2 linked regions of the Kineosporia succinea genome follow. The protein of the gene in region 1 interacts with the protein of each later gene in a pairwise test. Links are inferred from orthologs where the notes say so. Each region holds a gene or a part of one and is shown on either strand. Other genes may lie near its edges.

The links.
Region 2: the proteins of nth (region 1) and aceE interact in binary tests that used the Escherichia coli proteins (3 or more experiments, as listed by UniProt). The link is inferred for Kineosporia succinea from one-to-one orthologs.

The regions. Positions count from the first base shown.
Region 1 is NZ_JAUSQZ010000001.1:2,056,950-2,063,699, forward strand. The notes cover bases 1,283-4,124. They hold nth (endonuclease III), read right to left. Parts: upstream 3,153-4,124; coding sequence 2,412-3,152; downstream 1,283-2,411. Other genes in these bases: J2S57_RS09065 (MarP family serine protease), read right to left, coding at 1,283-1,633; J2S57_RS09070 (NUDIX hydrolase), read right to left, coding at 1,630-2,415; J2S57_RS09080 (hypothetical protein), read left to right, coding at 3,496-3,900. Outside these bases: J2S57_RS09060 (alpha/beta fold hydrolase), read left to right, coding at 1-448; more of J2S57_RS09065, read right to left, coding at 452-1,282; J2S57_RS09085 (Crp/Fnr family transcriptional regulator), read left to right, coding at 4,267-4,944; J2S57_RS09090 (MBL fold metallo-hydrolase), read right to left, coding at 5,054-5,827; J2S57_RS09095 (MerR family transcriptional regulator), read left to right, coding at 6,132-6,750. UniProt on the Escherichia coli protein: DNA repair enzyme that has both DNA N-glycosylase activity and AP-lyase activity. The DNA N-glycosylase activity releases various damaged pyrimidines from DNA by cleaving the N-glycosidic bond, leaving an AP (apurinic/apyrimidinic) site.
Region 2 is NZ_JAUSQZ010000001.1:4,482,130-4,489,371, forward strand. The notes cover bases 1,601-4,934. They hold aceE (pyruvate dehydrogenase (acetyl-transferring), homodimeric type), read right to left. Parts: upstream 4,543-4,934; coding sequence 1,801-4,542; downstream 1,601-1,800. Other genes in these bases: J2S57_RS19505 (hypothetical protein), read left to right, coding at 1,601-1,604. Outside these bases: J2S57_RS19500 (PucR family transcriptional regulator), read right to left, coding at 1-521; more of J2S57_RS19505, read left to right, coding at 864-1,600; J2S57_RS19515 (DUF3052 domain-containing protein), read left to right, coding at 5,254-5,682; J2S57_RS19520 (peroxiredoxin), read left to right, coding at 5,825-6,283; J2S57_RS19530 (hypothetical protein), read left to right, coding at 6,523-7,086. UniProt on the Escherichia coli protein: Component of the pyruvate dehydrogenase (PDH) complex, that catalyzes the overall conversion of pyruvate to acetyl-CoA and CO(2).

The DNA.
Region 1 (6,750 bases):
CTGGCGCCGGGTGCTGGAGTTCCAGCTGCCGATGCGCCCGGAGCGCCGTCTCACCCGTGACGACCTGGTCGGCGACGTCCTGAACGACTGGTCGGCGGCCGGAGGCGACTTTCCCGACGAGGAGTGCCTCGACGTCTACCGCCGGGCCATCCGGGTGCCGTTCGTGGCCCACAGCGCGATGGAGTACTTCCGCTGGGCCCTGCGTTCACTGCCCCGCCGCGACGGCCGCCGCTTCACCACCTCGGTGGACGAGCCGATCACGGTGCCGACGCTGAGCCTGCACGGTGAGGACGACCCGTTCGTGCTGCTGCCGAGTGTGCTGGCCTCTCACCGGCAGGTGACCGGCCCGCTCACCTTCGAACTACTGCGCGGGGCCGGTCACTTCCTGCCCGAAGAGGCTCCGGACCGGGTCACCGACGCACTGCTGAACTGGCTGAAGGGCCTGTAGCCCTCAGCCGCTGGCGCAGGTGCCGGTGTCGACCCGCTGTGAGGAGGCGGCGCCGGCCTCGATCGCGTCGCGCGCCTCGTCCATCGTCAGGGCATAGCCGGTGTCGGCGTCGTCGAGCGACTTGGCGAAGACCACGCCAACGACGTTGCCGGACGGGTCGAGCACCGGGCCGCCGGAGTTGCCCGGGCGCACGTTGACGTAGAGCGAGTAGACCTCGCGCACCGCACCCTCGTTGCCGTAGATGTCTTCACCGCTGGCCTTCACGATCGAGCGGATCCGCGCCGGGGAGACCTTGAACGGCCCGTCGTTGGGGAAGCCGACGACGACCGCGTCGTCACCACGCTCGAGGTCGCCGGTCATCTGCAGCGGCGCCACGTTCAGCTTCGGCACCGACAGCACGGCCAGGTCGCGTGTGGGGTCGAACATCACCACGCGGGCGGCGTAGACCGTGCCCTTGCCCCCGACCTGCACCCGCGGCTCGGTGACCCCGGCCACCACGTGGGCGTTGGTGACGACCCGGTGCGGCGCGATCACCGCCCCGCTGCCCTCCTGGCCGCGGCCGCAGCTGTTGGCCTCGCCGGTGATCTTCACGACCGCCTTGCGGGCCTTGGCCACCGCCTGGCTGTTCGCGAGCGCCTCGTCGGGCGCGTCGACCGGGGAGATGTCCTCGGGCTCCACCCCGGCGAACACCCGGGGGAAGCTGCTCGAGCCGACGGCCTCGCGGAACCGGTCGGCCACGCCGATCATCTGGGTGGGGACGAGCCCGTCGATGGTGCGGATGACCTTGGATCCGGCGACCGTGCGGGACAGCGACTCGGACGGGCCGCCGCGCACCGCCCCGGCGACGAACCAGAGCACCAGGGCCACGGCCAGCACCCCGGCGGCCGCGCCGATCACGTGGTCGGCGAGCGCGACCGGGCCCTCGGGCACGGCCTGGCGGATGCGGCCGCCCAGCATGGAGCCGAGGAACTGCCCGGCCCAGGCGGTGAAGATGACGGCGAGCAGCGTGATGATCGAGCGCTGGGTGCCCGGCTCGAGGCCGGAGACCAGCTGCGGCACGACGAACATGGCCAGCACCGCGCCGCCGACGAACCCGCCGAGCGACAGCACTCCCACGACCAGCCCCTGCCGGAAGCCGGAGATCGCGTAGCCGAGCATGATCAGCACCAGGATGATGTCGATCACGACACGTCCACCTCGTCCGGCCCGGACACGTCCTGCACGTCCAGCCCTTGTTGTTCGGAAAGATCCCTGCGCAGTTCCTGACGCGCCGGCCGGTGCATCTGTTGCTCCGGAACCGGGAGTACACGTGTGGTGTCCCAGGGTTGCTCGAGCCCGGCCAGGTTCAGCATCCAGCTCAGCACCCCGGCGGTGAAGCCCCAGACGAAGAGCCCGGACGCCTCGAAGCCGGGGCCGCTGCGCCGGTCGCGGAGGCTGACCACGAACCGGTTGGCCGGGTCGGCCAGCTCGGCCAGCGGCACCCGCACGACCCGCTCGACCTCGGCCGGATCGCCCGGCACCAGGGCGGACGGGGTGTGCCACCAGCCGATCACCGGGGTGACCCGGAAGTTCGTGACGTGCAGGAAGAGCTCGGCGCACTCGGCCCGCACCAGCACCCCGGCCGGGTCGACGCCGGCCTCCTCGTGCGCCTCGCGCAGCGCGGCGGCGGCCGGCCCGGCGTCACCCGGGTCGATGCGGCCGCCCGGGAAGGCGACCTGCCCGGCGTGCGCGCGCAGTGTGGCGGCGCGCTGGGTGAGCAGCACGTCGGGGCCCTGGGGCCCCTCGCCGAACAGCGCCAGCACCGCGGAGTGCCGGGCGTCGGCGCCGGGCTCGATCATGCCCTCGAAGGCCCGGTTGTGCCGCGGGTCGGCGACCGCCGCGGCGAGCCGGTCGAGCCAGGGCGGGCAGGGCCCGGCCGCGACCGGGGCCGGACCGGCGGGACCGGCCGCGTCGGTGCGGGGGCTCACGCGGGGACCGGGGCGAAGGCCGAGTCGCGCAGCAGCTTGGCGGCCTTGGCCGGGTCGGTCTCCCCGGCGCCGAACGAGGGGCACAGGGCGGACACCGGGCAGGCGCCGCAGGCGGGCTTGCGGGCGTGGCAGGTGCGGCGGCCGTGGAAGATCAGCCGGTGGGACAGCATCGTCCAGTCTTTCTTCGGGAAGAGCGCGGCGATCTCGGCCTCGACCTGCACCGGGTCTTCGGAGGCGGTCCAGCCGAAGCGCCGCGACAGCCGGCCGAAGTGCGTGTCGACGGTGATGCCGGGGACCCCGAAGGCGTTGCCGAGCACGACGTTCGCCGTCTTGCGGCCCACGCCGGGCAGCTTGACCAGCTGCTCGAGCTTCTTCGGAACCTCGCCGTCGTGCTCCTCGACCAGGCGGGCACCGAGCTTGATCAGCGAGTCGGTCTTGGCCCGGAAGAAGCCGGTGGGGCGGATGATCTCTTCCATCTCGGCGCGGTCGGCGGCGGCGTAGTCGGCGGCCGTGCGGTATTTCGCGAACAGCGCCGGGGTGGTGAGGTTGACCCGCTTGTCGGTGCTCTGGGCGGACAGGATCGTGGCGACCAGCAGCTCGAGCGGGTCGGTGAAGTCGAGCTCGCAGTGCGCGTCGGGATAGCGCTCGGTCAGCAGCCGGTGGATCTTGCGGGCCCGGCGCGTCAGCGCGACCGGGCTCTCGACTACCTCGGCCTTCTGCCCGTTTCGCGGAGTCACGCGCTCAGCGTACGCGTCACCACCGACAATCCCGATCTCCGCGGGCAGCTGTGCAAAACCCGGCCCCGCTGTGACCGCTGTGAAAGCTACTGACGGGTCGGTCAGCTCCACCCGGTTGGTGGCTCAAGGCATCGCCGCAGGTCGCCCCGCATAACCCGATCCGCCGAACGACACCACCACCAGCGTCCTCCGGGAGTGTGAGCGGCCTGTGCCCACCTCAAGCGTCCCGGCGCCTCCGACGAACACTCATGCGTAACGCCGGCCCCACCGTCCCGGGGCCGGTCCGCAACTCGTACCGCCGCGCCACTGCGTTGTTCCGCAGCCGCCCGGGAGAGGAGAAGAGGTGGCCCTGGGCCTGACCGATCCACTCACCGCCCTGTCGTTCTCGGCGATGCCGGCCGACCAGCTCGCCGACTACCACCGGGCTCTGGTGGCAGCCCAGCGGGACGTCGATCACTGGCGGCGGCTGATCCTCGCCCGGATCGACCTGGCCGTCGCCTCCGTCGCCGATCTGGACGAGCCGCTCACCCCGCCCGGTCTCTACGGGACCGTGTGCAACCCGCCCGCCGGGCTGCGCCGGCTGATCGGCATCGCCCCCACCGACGTCCGCGCCGGGGAGGGTGCCCTGCTGATCCGCCTGCGCGGTGCCCTCGAGGAACTGACCCGCTACGAGAAGACCCTCGGGGCGGTGACCGGTGAGGCCGCGAGCATCCTCGCCTTCCGCGCCGGGGCCGGGGCGGTGGCCTGACCCCTGACCTGCCGGGACCGGCCGATCCGCATCCGGTCCCGGCGGGTCCACTTTTCCGGGCGGACCTGGACCCATCCGGCGGCCGAAGAGCTGCCGAAGGCTCCCCACCAGCTCGGCGACGGGCCCCGATTCCACAGCTCAGGGCCCTTTCCGCCATGATGGGGTGCAAGCATTCGGGACACGGCGCCAACAGGTGCGCACCGATGGCCACCCGGCCACGGAGTGCATCACCGGCGCACTGCGGGTGACCGTTCATCGGCCCCTGGTGTCACCGTGACCCGGAGGTGCGGCAAACTGCGTGCGGGTGGGGCATGATGCCTCACTGATGGAGGCCGTCGGAACTCGACGGCGTGTGAGGAGGAACAGGTGGACGACGACGTCGTTCGTCAGGCGCCACTGTTCGCAGCGCTGGACGACGAAGCCGCCGCGGCGCTGCGGGCCACGATGGCGCCCACCGACGTCGCCCGCGGCCAGGTGCTGTTCCACGAGGGCGACCCGGGCGACCGGTTGTACGTCATCGTGGAGGGCAAGGTGAAGCTCGGGCGCGCCTCCGGTGACGGCCGGGAGAACCTGCTGGCCGTCCTCGGCCCCGGCGAGATGTTCGGTGAGCTGTCCCTGTTCGACCCGGGGCCGCGCAACGCGACGGCGACCGCCGTGGCCGACACGTCGTTGATCGGGCTCGGCAACGACGACCTGGTCACCTGGCTGACAGGCCGTCCGGATGTCGCCCGGCAACTGTTGCGGGCCCTCGCCCGGCGCCTGCGCCGGACCAACGAGAACCTCGCCGACCTGGTCTTCTCCGACGTCCCCGGACGAGTGGCGAAGGCTCTGCTCGACCTGTCCGAGCGCTTCGGCCGGCCCACCGACGACGGTCTGCGGGTCGCCCACGACCTCACCCAGGAAGAGCTGGCCCAGCTGGTCGGCGCCTCCCGGGAGACGGTCAACAAGGCGCTCGCCGACTTCGCCTCGCGAGGCTGGCTTCGGCTCGAGGCCCGGGCCGTGGTGCTCATCGACGTGGAGCGCATGCGCCGTCGCGCGCGCTGACGCTTTTCGAACCGACGAAGTCCCGGCCGCCCTCGGCGGCCGGGACTTCTGGTTTGTCCTCACCCACCCACAAGAGGCGTGAGGACGACGTTCGCCAGTTCGCGCGTCATCAAGCAGTTTCGTGGGTGTCCAGATAGGTGAGCTGCGCCCGCACACTGAGTTCCGCGGCCGGCCAGAGCGCACGGTCGACGTCGGCATAGACCACCTCGACCACGTCGTGTGGCGTGCGGGCACCGGCCCGCACCGCGGATCGCACCTGGTCAAGACGCTGTCGCCGATGGGCCAGGTACCCGTCGACCACGAGCCCCGGCTGCTCGAGCACCGGGCCGTGCCCGGGCAGCAGCCGGTGCAGGCCCGCCGATCCGGTCAGCTCCCCCAGCCGCTCGAGGGAGTTCAGGTAGGCGTCGAGCCGCCCGTCCGGATACGCGACCACCGTGGTGCCGCGGCCCAGCACCGTGTCCCCGGTGAGCAGCGCCCGCGAGCCGGGCAGCAGGAACGACAGCGAGTCGGCGGTGTGGCCGGGCGTGCCCACCACCTCCAGCCGGAGGCCGTCGACCTCGATCACGTCCCCGTCGGTCAGTCCTTCCCCGCCGTGACGGTGGGCCGGGTCGAGCGCCCGCACCGGAGCCCCGGTCAGATCGGCGAAATGCCGGCCCGCCTCGGAATGATCGGCATGACCGTGAGTGAGCAGCGTCTGCACCACCCGCGCGCCTTTGTCGGCCACCACCTGCAGGACTGCCTGAAGGTGCGAATTCTCGTCGGGGCCCGGATCGATAACGACGGCCTCGGTCGAACCCGGCGCACAGAGAATCCAGGTGTTCGTGCCGTCCAGTGTCATCGGCCCGGGATTACCGGCGAGAACGCAGAATGCGTCCTCGCCCACCGCACCGCCGAGCCACGGAACGTTGCCAGGAGCCGGTTTCGGGCCCGACGATGGATTCGGGACGGTCGTGTCGTCCGGGGTATTCGGCACACCGGAATGCTACGTGCGGCCCCCTCGCCCCGGCGGAAGCACTAGGTGCGTAATTGCACGGGTGGCTGATGTTCGCCGCACCTTGGGTGAATGCCCATTCGGCCAAAGGCAGTACGGTGGTCACTGTTAGCGATCGACTCTATGACGGGGTGTCAAGGAGCGTTTGACTGAATCGCGGGTAGACGGCGCTCTGCCCGCCGACACGGGGATGACGATGGGGGCTCAGGACACTTTCACGATCGAGGAGTTGGCCACGGCGGCCGGGATGACACCGCGCAATGTGCGGGCCTACCGGACCAAGGGACTGCTCGCTCCACCGACACGGGTGGGCCGCACGTCCCGCTACCAGGAGTCCCACCTACGCCGGTTGCGTGACATCCGGCAGCTCCGGGACGCCGGGCTTCCTCTGAAGATGATCATCGACGCCGCGGCGCGGGGAGAGGACCTGGGGCCCACGGGGGCACTCTGGCAGGCCGCCGGGCCGACCGCGGTCGAACGAGGGAGACGCCGGATGGACGGCGGGGGCGACGGTTCCGCATCCACCGGCACCTCGGTGCTCGTCGATCCCGAGGCGTACGGGCTGATGCGCACCCTGCGCGAGTCCGGGGTCCCGGCCTCGACGGTGCTGCGGGTGGCCCTGCGGGCCGCGGCCGCCGGGCGGCTGCTGGCCCAGGAGCTGAGTGACGTGCTGGCCGAGGGGGATTCGGCGAAGGCACCGGCCGCCGGCAACGGGTTCGCGGGCACGCCTCAGAGGGCCGTGGCCGAGCAGGCTCCCGGCCCGGTTCCGGACCTCGTCGTCCTGGACGGCGAGGCGCCGGCGGCCGACGTCATCG
Region 2 (7,242 bases), 2.4 Mb from region 1 along the record:
CGGGAGCGCAGGTCCTCGCTCTCGGCGCCGCGCAGCACCGCGTCCACCACCAGGGCCTCGAGCCGCGCGTCCCACGACCCGCGTGACTCGGCCGCCCGGGCGTAGATCTCGGCGGCGGCGAAGGCGACGTCGCGGGAGTACCGCAGCACCGCCTCGCGCAGGTGGGGCTCGGCGCCGGGGGCGGCGATCGAGGGCACCTGCTCCTCCACCGCGTCCACCACCGTGCGCACCATGTCCAGGGCGTGCTGCAGCGACACCGACCGGGTCAGCTCGCGCGGGGCGGTGCCGAACACGTCGGCGGTGATCTCGACCCGCCGCGTGCCGGACGTCGGCCGGTCGGCGTACCAGGCGATGAAGGCCGAGATCGCGGCCTGCGCGATCAGCCCCAGCCAGGAACGGTCCTGCGCGCTCATCGCCCGGTACCAGGGCAGCGCGTCTTCCATCCGCCGCACGGCCTCGCCGGCGAGGACGCCCCGCGCCGCTCTCAGATTCGCGACGGTCGCCTCGTCCGCGGTCACCACACCGTCGACATTAGGGCACCCCGTGCCCCTGGCCTGCCGCGGCGTGCCCTCCGTCAAGGTGCTGCGGGCCCGGTAGTGCTCCGGTGGCAGCGGCGTACGCTGCGGGAACGGGCACGGCCCGGGCAGCACCGGTCGCCCCCGGTGGGCCCTACGCGTTAGGGTCGAGACGGTCCTACGTCACACAGGAGGCACTCAGAGGCAGCATCGGCGTCACCGAACGGTCACGCGAACGCGCTGTATCCCCGGTGGGGCGGCAGGACTCGATTCTGCACAACGAACGGCACGAACACAGCCAGCACACACAGCACCAGGACTGCACCGCAACTTGCCGAAAGGGGCGATATGTCAGCGCTGGATCGGCTGAAGCAGCGCTCGGCGGACGACTTCGCCGCGGGCGGCGGAGACCGGGCCGAACTCGCCGCCGCTCACTCCGTCGAGACCCCGGTCGAGCTCGGTGGTGGCGACCTGCACGCCACCGACGAAGACCGCAGCGAGGAAGAGTCGCTGCGCGCGCGGCTGGGCGAAGACCCCAACGATGTCGCCGCGTTCGACCGCCTGGCCGGGATCGTCGAGGCGATGGCCGCGGAGAACCACGAGGGCGGCGACCCGCAGCGCGCCGCGGAAGACTCTGTCTGGGCCCTGGCCGAGGAGGTCGCCCAGAACAACCGGGCCTGGTACCCGCTGATCCAGCTGGCCCGGCTCTCCATCGACGACGACCGGGAGACGGCCCTGCGCCGCCTGTCCACCGCCGCCGACCGGGACTCCGAGGGTGAGGCGCTGGCCCAGGGCCTCGCCATGCTGCGCGAGGCCGGCCACGCCACCGACGCCCTGAACCTCGGGGTCGGTCACTGGCGCCCTCGCGAGCACGTCATCTCCGCGGCCCGGGAGCTCATCCTGGCCGCGATCGAGACCGAGCGCACCGGTGAGGCCCGGCGGCACCTGGCCGCCCTGGGCGAGCATCCCGACCAGGCCGCCGTGCAGGCCCTGCGCGACGAGCTGGGCAGCAAGGTCGGCCCGGGTTCCACCCCTCCCACCGGCTCCATCGCGGTGGGCGGCGCGGGCGACATCTCGACGATCTTCTAGAGGCAACAGCACCAGCGACGGACGAAGGGCACCGGCGATCACGCCGGTGCCCTTCTCGCTGTGGCGGGGACGACCAGCCTGAGCCCCGGGGGAGGTGACGGATGCGCCGGACGTGACCGCCGCGTCCACCATGGAGAGCCCCCCAGGCCGAAGGGCCGCCGGGAGACAACCCGACGGCCCCTCGCGAACCGGACTCCTAGGAGTCGCCGCCCGCCTGACCGGTCGTGCCGGCCCGGACGTTCAGCAGGTCGTACTTGTCGATCGCCTGCTGCGGCAGCGCGGCGTCGACCTCACCACGTGCGGCCAGCATCTCGAGCACCCGCACCACCACCGACGGGCTGTCGATACCGAAGTACCGGCGGGCCGCCGCCCGGGTGTCGGACAGACCGAAGCCGTCGGCGCCCAGCGAGACGAACTCCTGCGGCACCCACTGCCGGATCTGGTCGGGAACGGCCCGCATGTAGTCGGTGACCGCCACGACCGGACCGGCCGCGTCCGCGAGCTTCTGCGTGACGTACGGCGTGCGCGCGGGCTCCGACGGGTGCAGGAACGCGTGGTTCTCCGCGTCCAGCGCGTCGCGCCGCAGCTCACTCCAGCTGGTCACACTCCAGACCGAGGCGGCGACGCCCCAGTCGTTCGCCAGCAGCTCCTGCGCCTCGAGCGCCCACGGCACCGAGACACCCGACGCCAGGATCTGGGCCTGGGGCCCGTCGGCCCGAACCGGCTGAGACAGCTGGTAGATGCCCTTGAGGATCCCCTCGACGTCCACCTCGGCCGGGGCCGGGGGCTGCACGATCGGCTCGTTGTAGACCGTGAGGTAGTAGAAGACGTCTTCCGGCGTCTCCCCGTACATCCGGCGCAGACCGTCGCGCATGATGTGCCCGATCTCGTACGCGTAGGCCGGGTCGTAGATCACGGCCGCCGGGTTGGTCGACGCCAGCAGCGGCGAGTGCCCGTCGGCGTGCTGCAGACCCTCACCGGTCAGCGTGGTGCGACCGGCCGTGGCGCCGATCAGGAAGCCCCGCGTCATCTGGTCGGCCGCCGCCCACAGGCTGTCGCCCGTGCGCTGGAACCCGAACATCGAGTAGAAGACGTAGATCGGCACCATCGGCTCGCCGTGCGTGGCGTACGAGGTACCGGCCGCCTGGAACGCCGCGACCGAACCGGCCTCGTTGATGCCGACGTGCAGGATCTGGCCCTTGACCGACTCGGTGTAGGCCAGCATGAGCTCGCGGTCGACCGACAGGTACTGCTGGCCGTGCGGGTTGTAGATCTTCGCCGTCGGGAAGAACGAGTCCATGCCGAACGTGCGCGCCTCGTCCGGGATGATCGGCACCACGCGCTGACCGAAGTCCTTGTCGCGCATCAGGTCCCGCAGGATCCGCACGAACGCCATGGTGGTGGCGACCTGCTGCTTGCCCGAGCCCTTGTTGGCACCCGCGTAGGCCTTGTCGTCGGGCAGCTTCAGCGTGCCCGCGGTGTGGCGGCGGGCCGGCACCGCCCCGCCCAGCTTCGAGCGCCGGTCCTTGATGTACCGGATGATCTCGTCGTTCTCGCCCGGGTGGTAGTACGGCGGCAGGTACTTGTCCGCCTCGAGCTGCGCGTCGGTGAACGGGATGCGCAGCCCGTCGCGGAAGAGCTTCAGGTCGTCGAGCGTGAGCTTCTTCATCTGGTGCGTGGCGTTGCGGCCCGCGAAGTGCGTACCCAGGCCGTAACCCTTGATGGTCTTGGCGAGGATCACGGTGGGCTGGCCGTTGTGCTCCATCGACGCCCGGTAGGCCGCGTAGACCTTGCGGTAGTCGTGGCCGCCGCGCTTGAGCTTCCACCAGATGTCGTCGTCGGACATCTTCTCGACCAGCTTCGCCGTGCGCGCGTCGCGCCCGAAGAAGTGCTCGCGGATGAACGCCCCGTCCTCGGCCCGGAAGGTCTGGTAGTCACCGTCGGGCGTGACGTTCATCAGGTTGACCAGCGCGTGGTCGCGGTCGGCGGCCAGCAGCGGGTCCCACTCGCGACCCCAGACGACCTTGATGACGTTCCAGCCGGCGCCGCGGAACTGCGCCTCGAGCTCCTGGATGATCTTGCCGTTGCCGCGCACCGGGCCGTCGAGGCGCTGCAGGTTGCAGTTCACCACGAAGGTCAGGTTGTCGAGCTCCTCCTGGGCGGCGACCTGCAGGAAGCCGCGGCTCTCGGGCTCGTCCATCTCACCGTCGCCGAGGAACGCCCAGACGTGCTGCTGCGACGTGTCCTTGATGCCCCGGTTGTGCAGGTACTTGTTGAACGACGCCTGGTAGACCGCGTTCATCGGGCCCAGGCCCATCGAGACGGTCGGGAACTCCCAGAAGTCGGGCATCAGCCGCGGGTGCGGGTACGACGACAGGCCGCCGGCCGGGTGCGACTTCTCCTGGCGGAACCCGTCGAGCTGGTCGGCGGAGAGCCGGCCCTCGAGGAAGGCGCGCGCGTAGACACCGGGGGAGGCGTGCCCCTGGAAGAAGACCGAGTCGCCGCCGCCCGGGTGGTCCTTGCCCCGGAAGAAGTGGTTGAAGCCCACTTCGTAGAGCGTCGCCGAGGACGCGTACGAGGAGATGTGGCCACCCACGCCGATGTCGGGACGCTGGGCGCGGTGAACCATGACCGCGGCGTTCCAGCGCATCCAGGCGCGCGCGGTGCGCTCCGCCTCCTCGTCACCCGGGAACCAGGGCTCGGCCTCCGGCGGGATGGTGTTGACGTAGTCGGTCGCCGTGAGGCTCGGCACACCGACACCGCGCTCGCGGGCGCGCTGGAGCAGCGACTGCATCAGGTAACGGGCACGCTGGCGGCCCTGACCGTCGATGGCGGCGTCGAGCGACGCGAGCCATTCGGCGGTCTCCTCAGGATCGATGTCGGGCAGCCGGCTCGGCAGCCCGTTGAGAATCGGGCCTGATGATTCTCGTCCGACCACGACGGTCCTCCTGGATTTAGGACAACGGGTTGTCACCACGCCGAACCCGGGCGGATCGCGACCGGGATCGTCTCTATCTTGGCTGACGGCGGGCGGGACTTCACAGGTACCCCGCCGTTCGTCACGCTGCGGCTGTGCTGCGGATCCCGTGCCCTCGAGGTCCAGTGTGCCCCTTCGGTACCGGTGCGGGTGAGCGGGGGGACGCGCTTGATCACGTTTTCGGCTCGGTGACACCGGCGTGTCGCCCCGGTTTCCCCGGTGTGTCGCGGGGTGGCCCGATTTTTCTCACAGTGGTGTGCGGTGGTGGTCGCCGACGGTGGACGCGTCGGCGGTCCCCTCCCGGTCCGGGGCGAATTCCGAAATCGGCGTGCGCGAGGGGCCTTCGTGCCCGATGCTCTTGGGAACCCGGTGCCGGGTTCGGATCGTCCTTTCGGCCGACCGAGTACCGCAACTTCACCGGCGCAGGCAAAAACACGATGCGCGAGGTGGCGGGGCGGTTGCGCGGCACTCCGCCTATGGAGTCCACTAGCCTGAACGCACCTGGTGAACGGTTGCATCGTCATCGGGTGAAGGAACGGGTGAAGGAACCTCGACACCAGGACCATGCAGTGAAGCGGGCGGGTCAGACGACTCGCCCGGAGAAGGAGCGGCCCTCACGGGCCGCCGGTGCCGCCACGTGGGAAAGCGTTGGCAGCGGAGGAGGTCAGTGAGGTGGGCGCGACCGCGGAGCCCGCGGCTGAGCAGTCCATGGCCGGCCGGCTAGGACTGAAGCCCGGTCAGTTCGTACAGGAATTCGGGTACGACGACGACACGGACGACGATCTGCGACTCGCAATCGAGACGCTGACGGGCAACGAACTGGCCGACGAAGACTCCCAGGATGTCGTCGACGCAGTTGTCTACTGGTGGCGCGACGAGGACGGAGACCTCGTCGACTCGCTGGTGGACGGACTGACGAACCTCGCCGAGGGCGGGGTGATCTGGCTGCTGACGCCGAAGGCGGGCCGAGACGGCCACGTCGAGCACAGTGAGATCGAGGAGGCCGCCCCGACCGCTGGCCTGCACGCCACCAGCACGATCAGCGTGTGCCAGGACTGGACCGGGACGCGTCTGGCCACCCCGAAGGCCGGGCGCCGCTGACCTGACCTCGGGCCGAAGGCTGGCGCGGGGCCCGGGAGGACCTGACAGACTGTGTCCCGCGTGCCAGGAAGATCCTGGCGCGCGGGACAGTCACGGTTTCCCCGGCTGTCCCGCAGGTCGGTCGTCGCTGGGAGGATCAGGCATGGCACTCGAGATCGGTGGGGCCGCTCCGGACTTCGCGCTGAAGAGTGAGCACGGCGAGGTGGTCCGGCTCTCCGACCTGCGCGGCGAGAAGAACGTGGCGCTCGTCTTCTACCCGTTCGCGTTCTCCGGCATCTGCACCGGTGAGCTGTGCGAGATCCGCGACAACCTGGCCGCCTTCGACGAGGGCTCGGTGCAGGTGCTCGCGATCTCCTGCGACCCGATGTACGCCCTGCGCACCTGGGCCGAGGCCGAGAAGTACCCGTTCCCGCTGCTGTCGGACTTCTGGCCGCACGGTGAGGTGGCCAAGGCCTACGGCGTGTTCAACGAGAGCACGGGCAGCTCCGTTCGCGGTACCTTCCTGATCGACAGGGACGGCGTGCTGCGCTGGAGCATCGTCAACGGCATGGGCGAGGCCCGGTCGCTGGCCGGCTACCGCGAGGCCATCGCCGCTCTGTAACAATTGTCGTGACCGGCGTCTTCGCGGCGCCGGTCCTGGGGCCTGTAGCTCAGTTGGTAGAGCACCGCGTTTACACCGCGGGTGTCGTCGGTTCGAGACCGGCCGGGCCCACCTCCCGCACGAACAGCGCCGTGGCCCGCGGCAGCAGCGACCGGGCCGAGGGGCCGGGAAGCCAGCCGGAACGGGTGCACTCGGCCAGATCGAGCCCGGTCAGCGCGGGCCGCAGATGGTGCAGGGCCGTGCGCACGTCGTGTTCGCCGGTGGTGTCGCCGGGGCTCATCGTGGCCAGCACCGCGTGCACCAGCTCGGCCTCGCTGCGGGCCCCGCGCGCGGCCAGGTGCCCGACCGCGGTCGCGGCCACCACCGCCCCGAAAGCGCCCGGGGCGAACCAGGAACGCAGGCGCCGCACCACGAACCGCTCGTCGCCGGCCTGGGCCGCCGGGCGCAGACGGCCCTGCCGTTGCACCAGGATCCCGGTGCTGCGCAGCACGCCGTGCAGAGCCAGCAGCGGGGGCAGGCCGGGCCGGTCGGTCTCCGGCTCGGCGGTCGCCGGCCAGCGCGGCCGGCGCCGGTGCACCGCCGCCGTCACCTCGGCCGGGAACCCTCCGCCCTCGCGCACTTCCACCCCGTCGCCGACGAGCCGCAGCAGCAGTGCGACCGACTCGGGCACCGCGCCGGCCATCTGCCGCACGCGGGCGTCGGTGAGGGCGGGCCGGAACTCGCCCTCGAGCCCGGGGACCGCGAACCCGGCCCAGCGCCGCGGCCCGCCGCTGCCCTCCGGCGGGCATGTCCCCTCGCCGTAGACGCAGGCCGCCTCGTCGCCGCCCGCGCCGAGCACCACCGCGTCGTGCTCCCAGCCGTGCTCCGGGTGGTAACGGTAGAGGAAGGTGGACCCGAGGTCACCCGCGAGCGTGCCCACGGGCGGGGCGCCGGGCTCGCCGAGGAACGCGGCCAGCCCC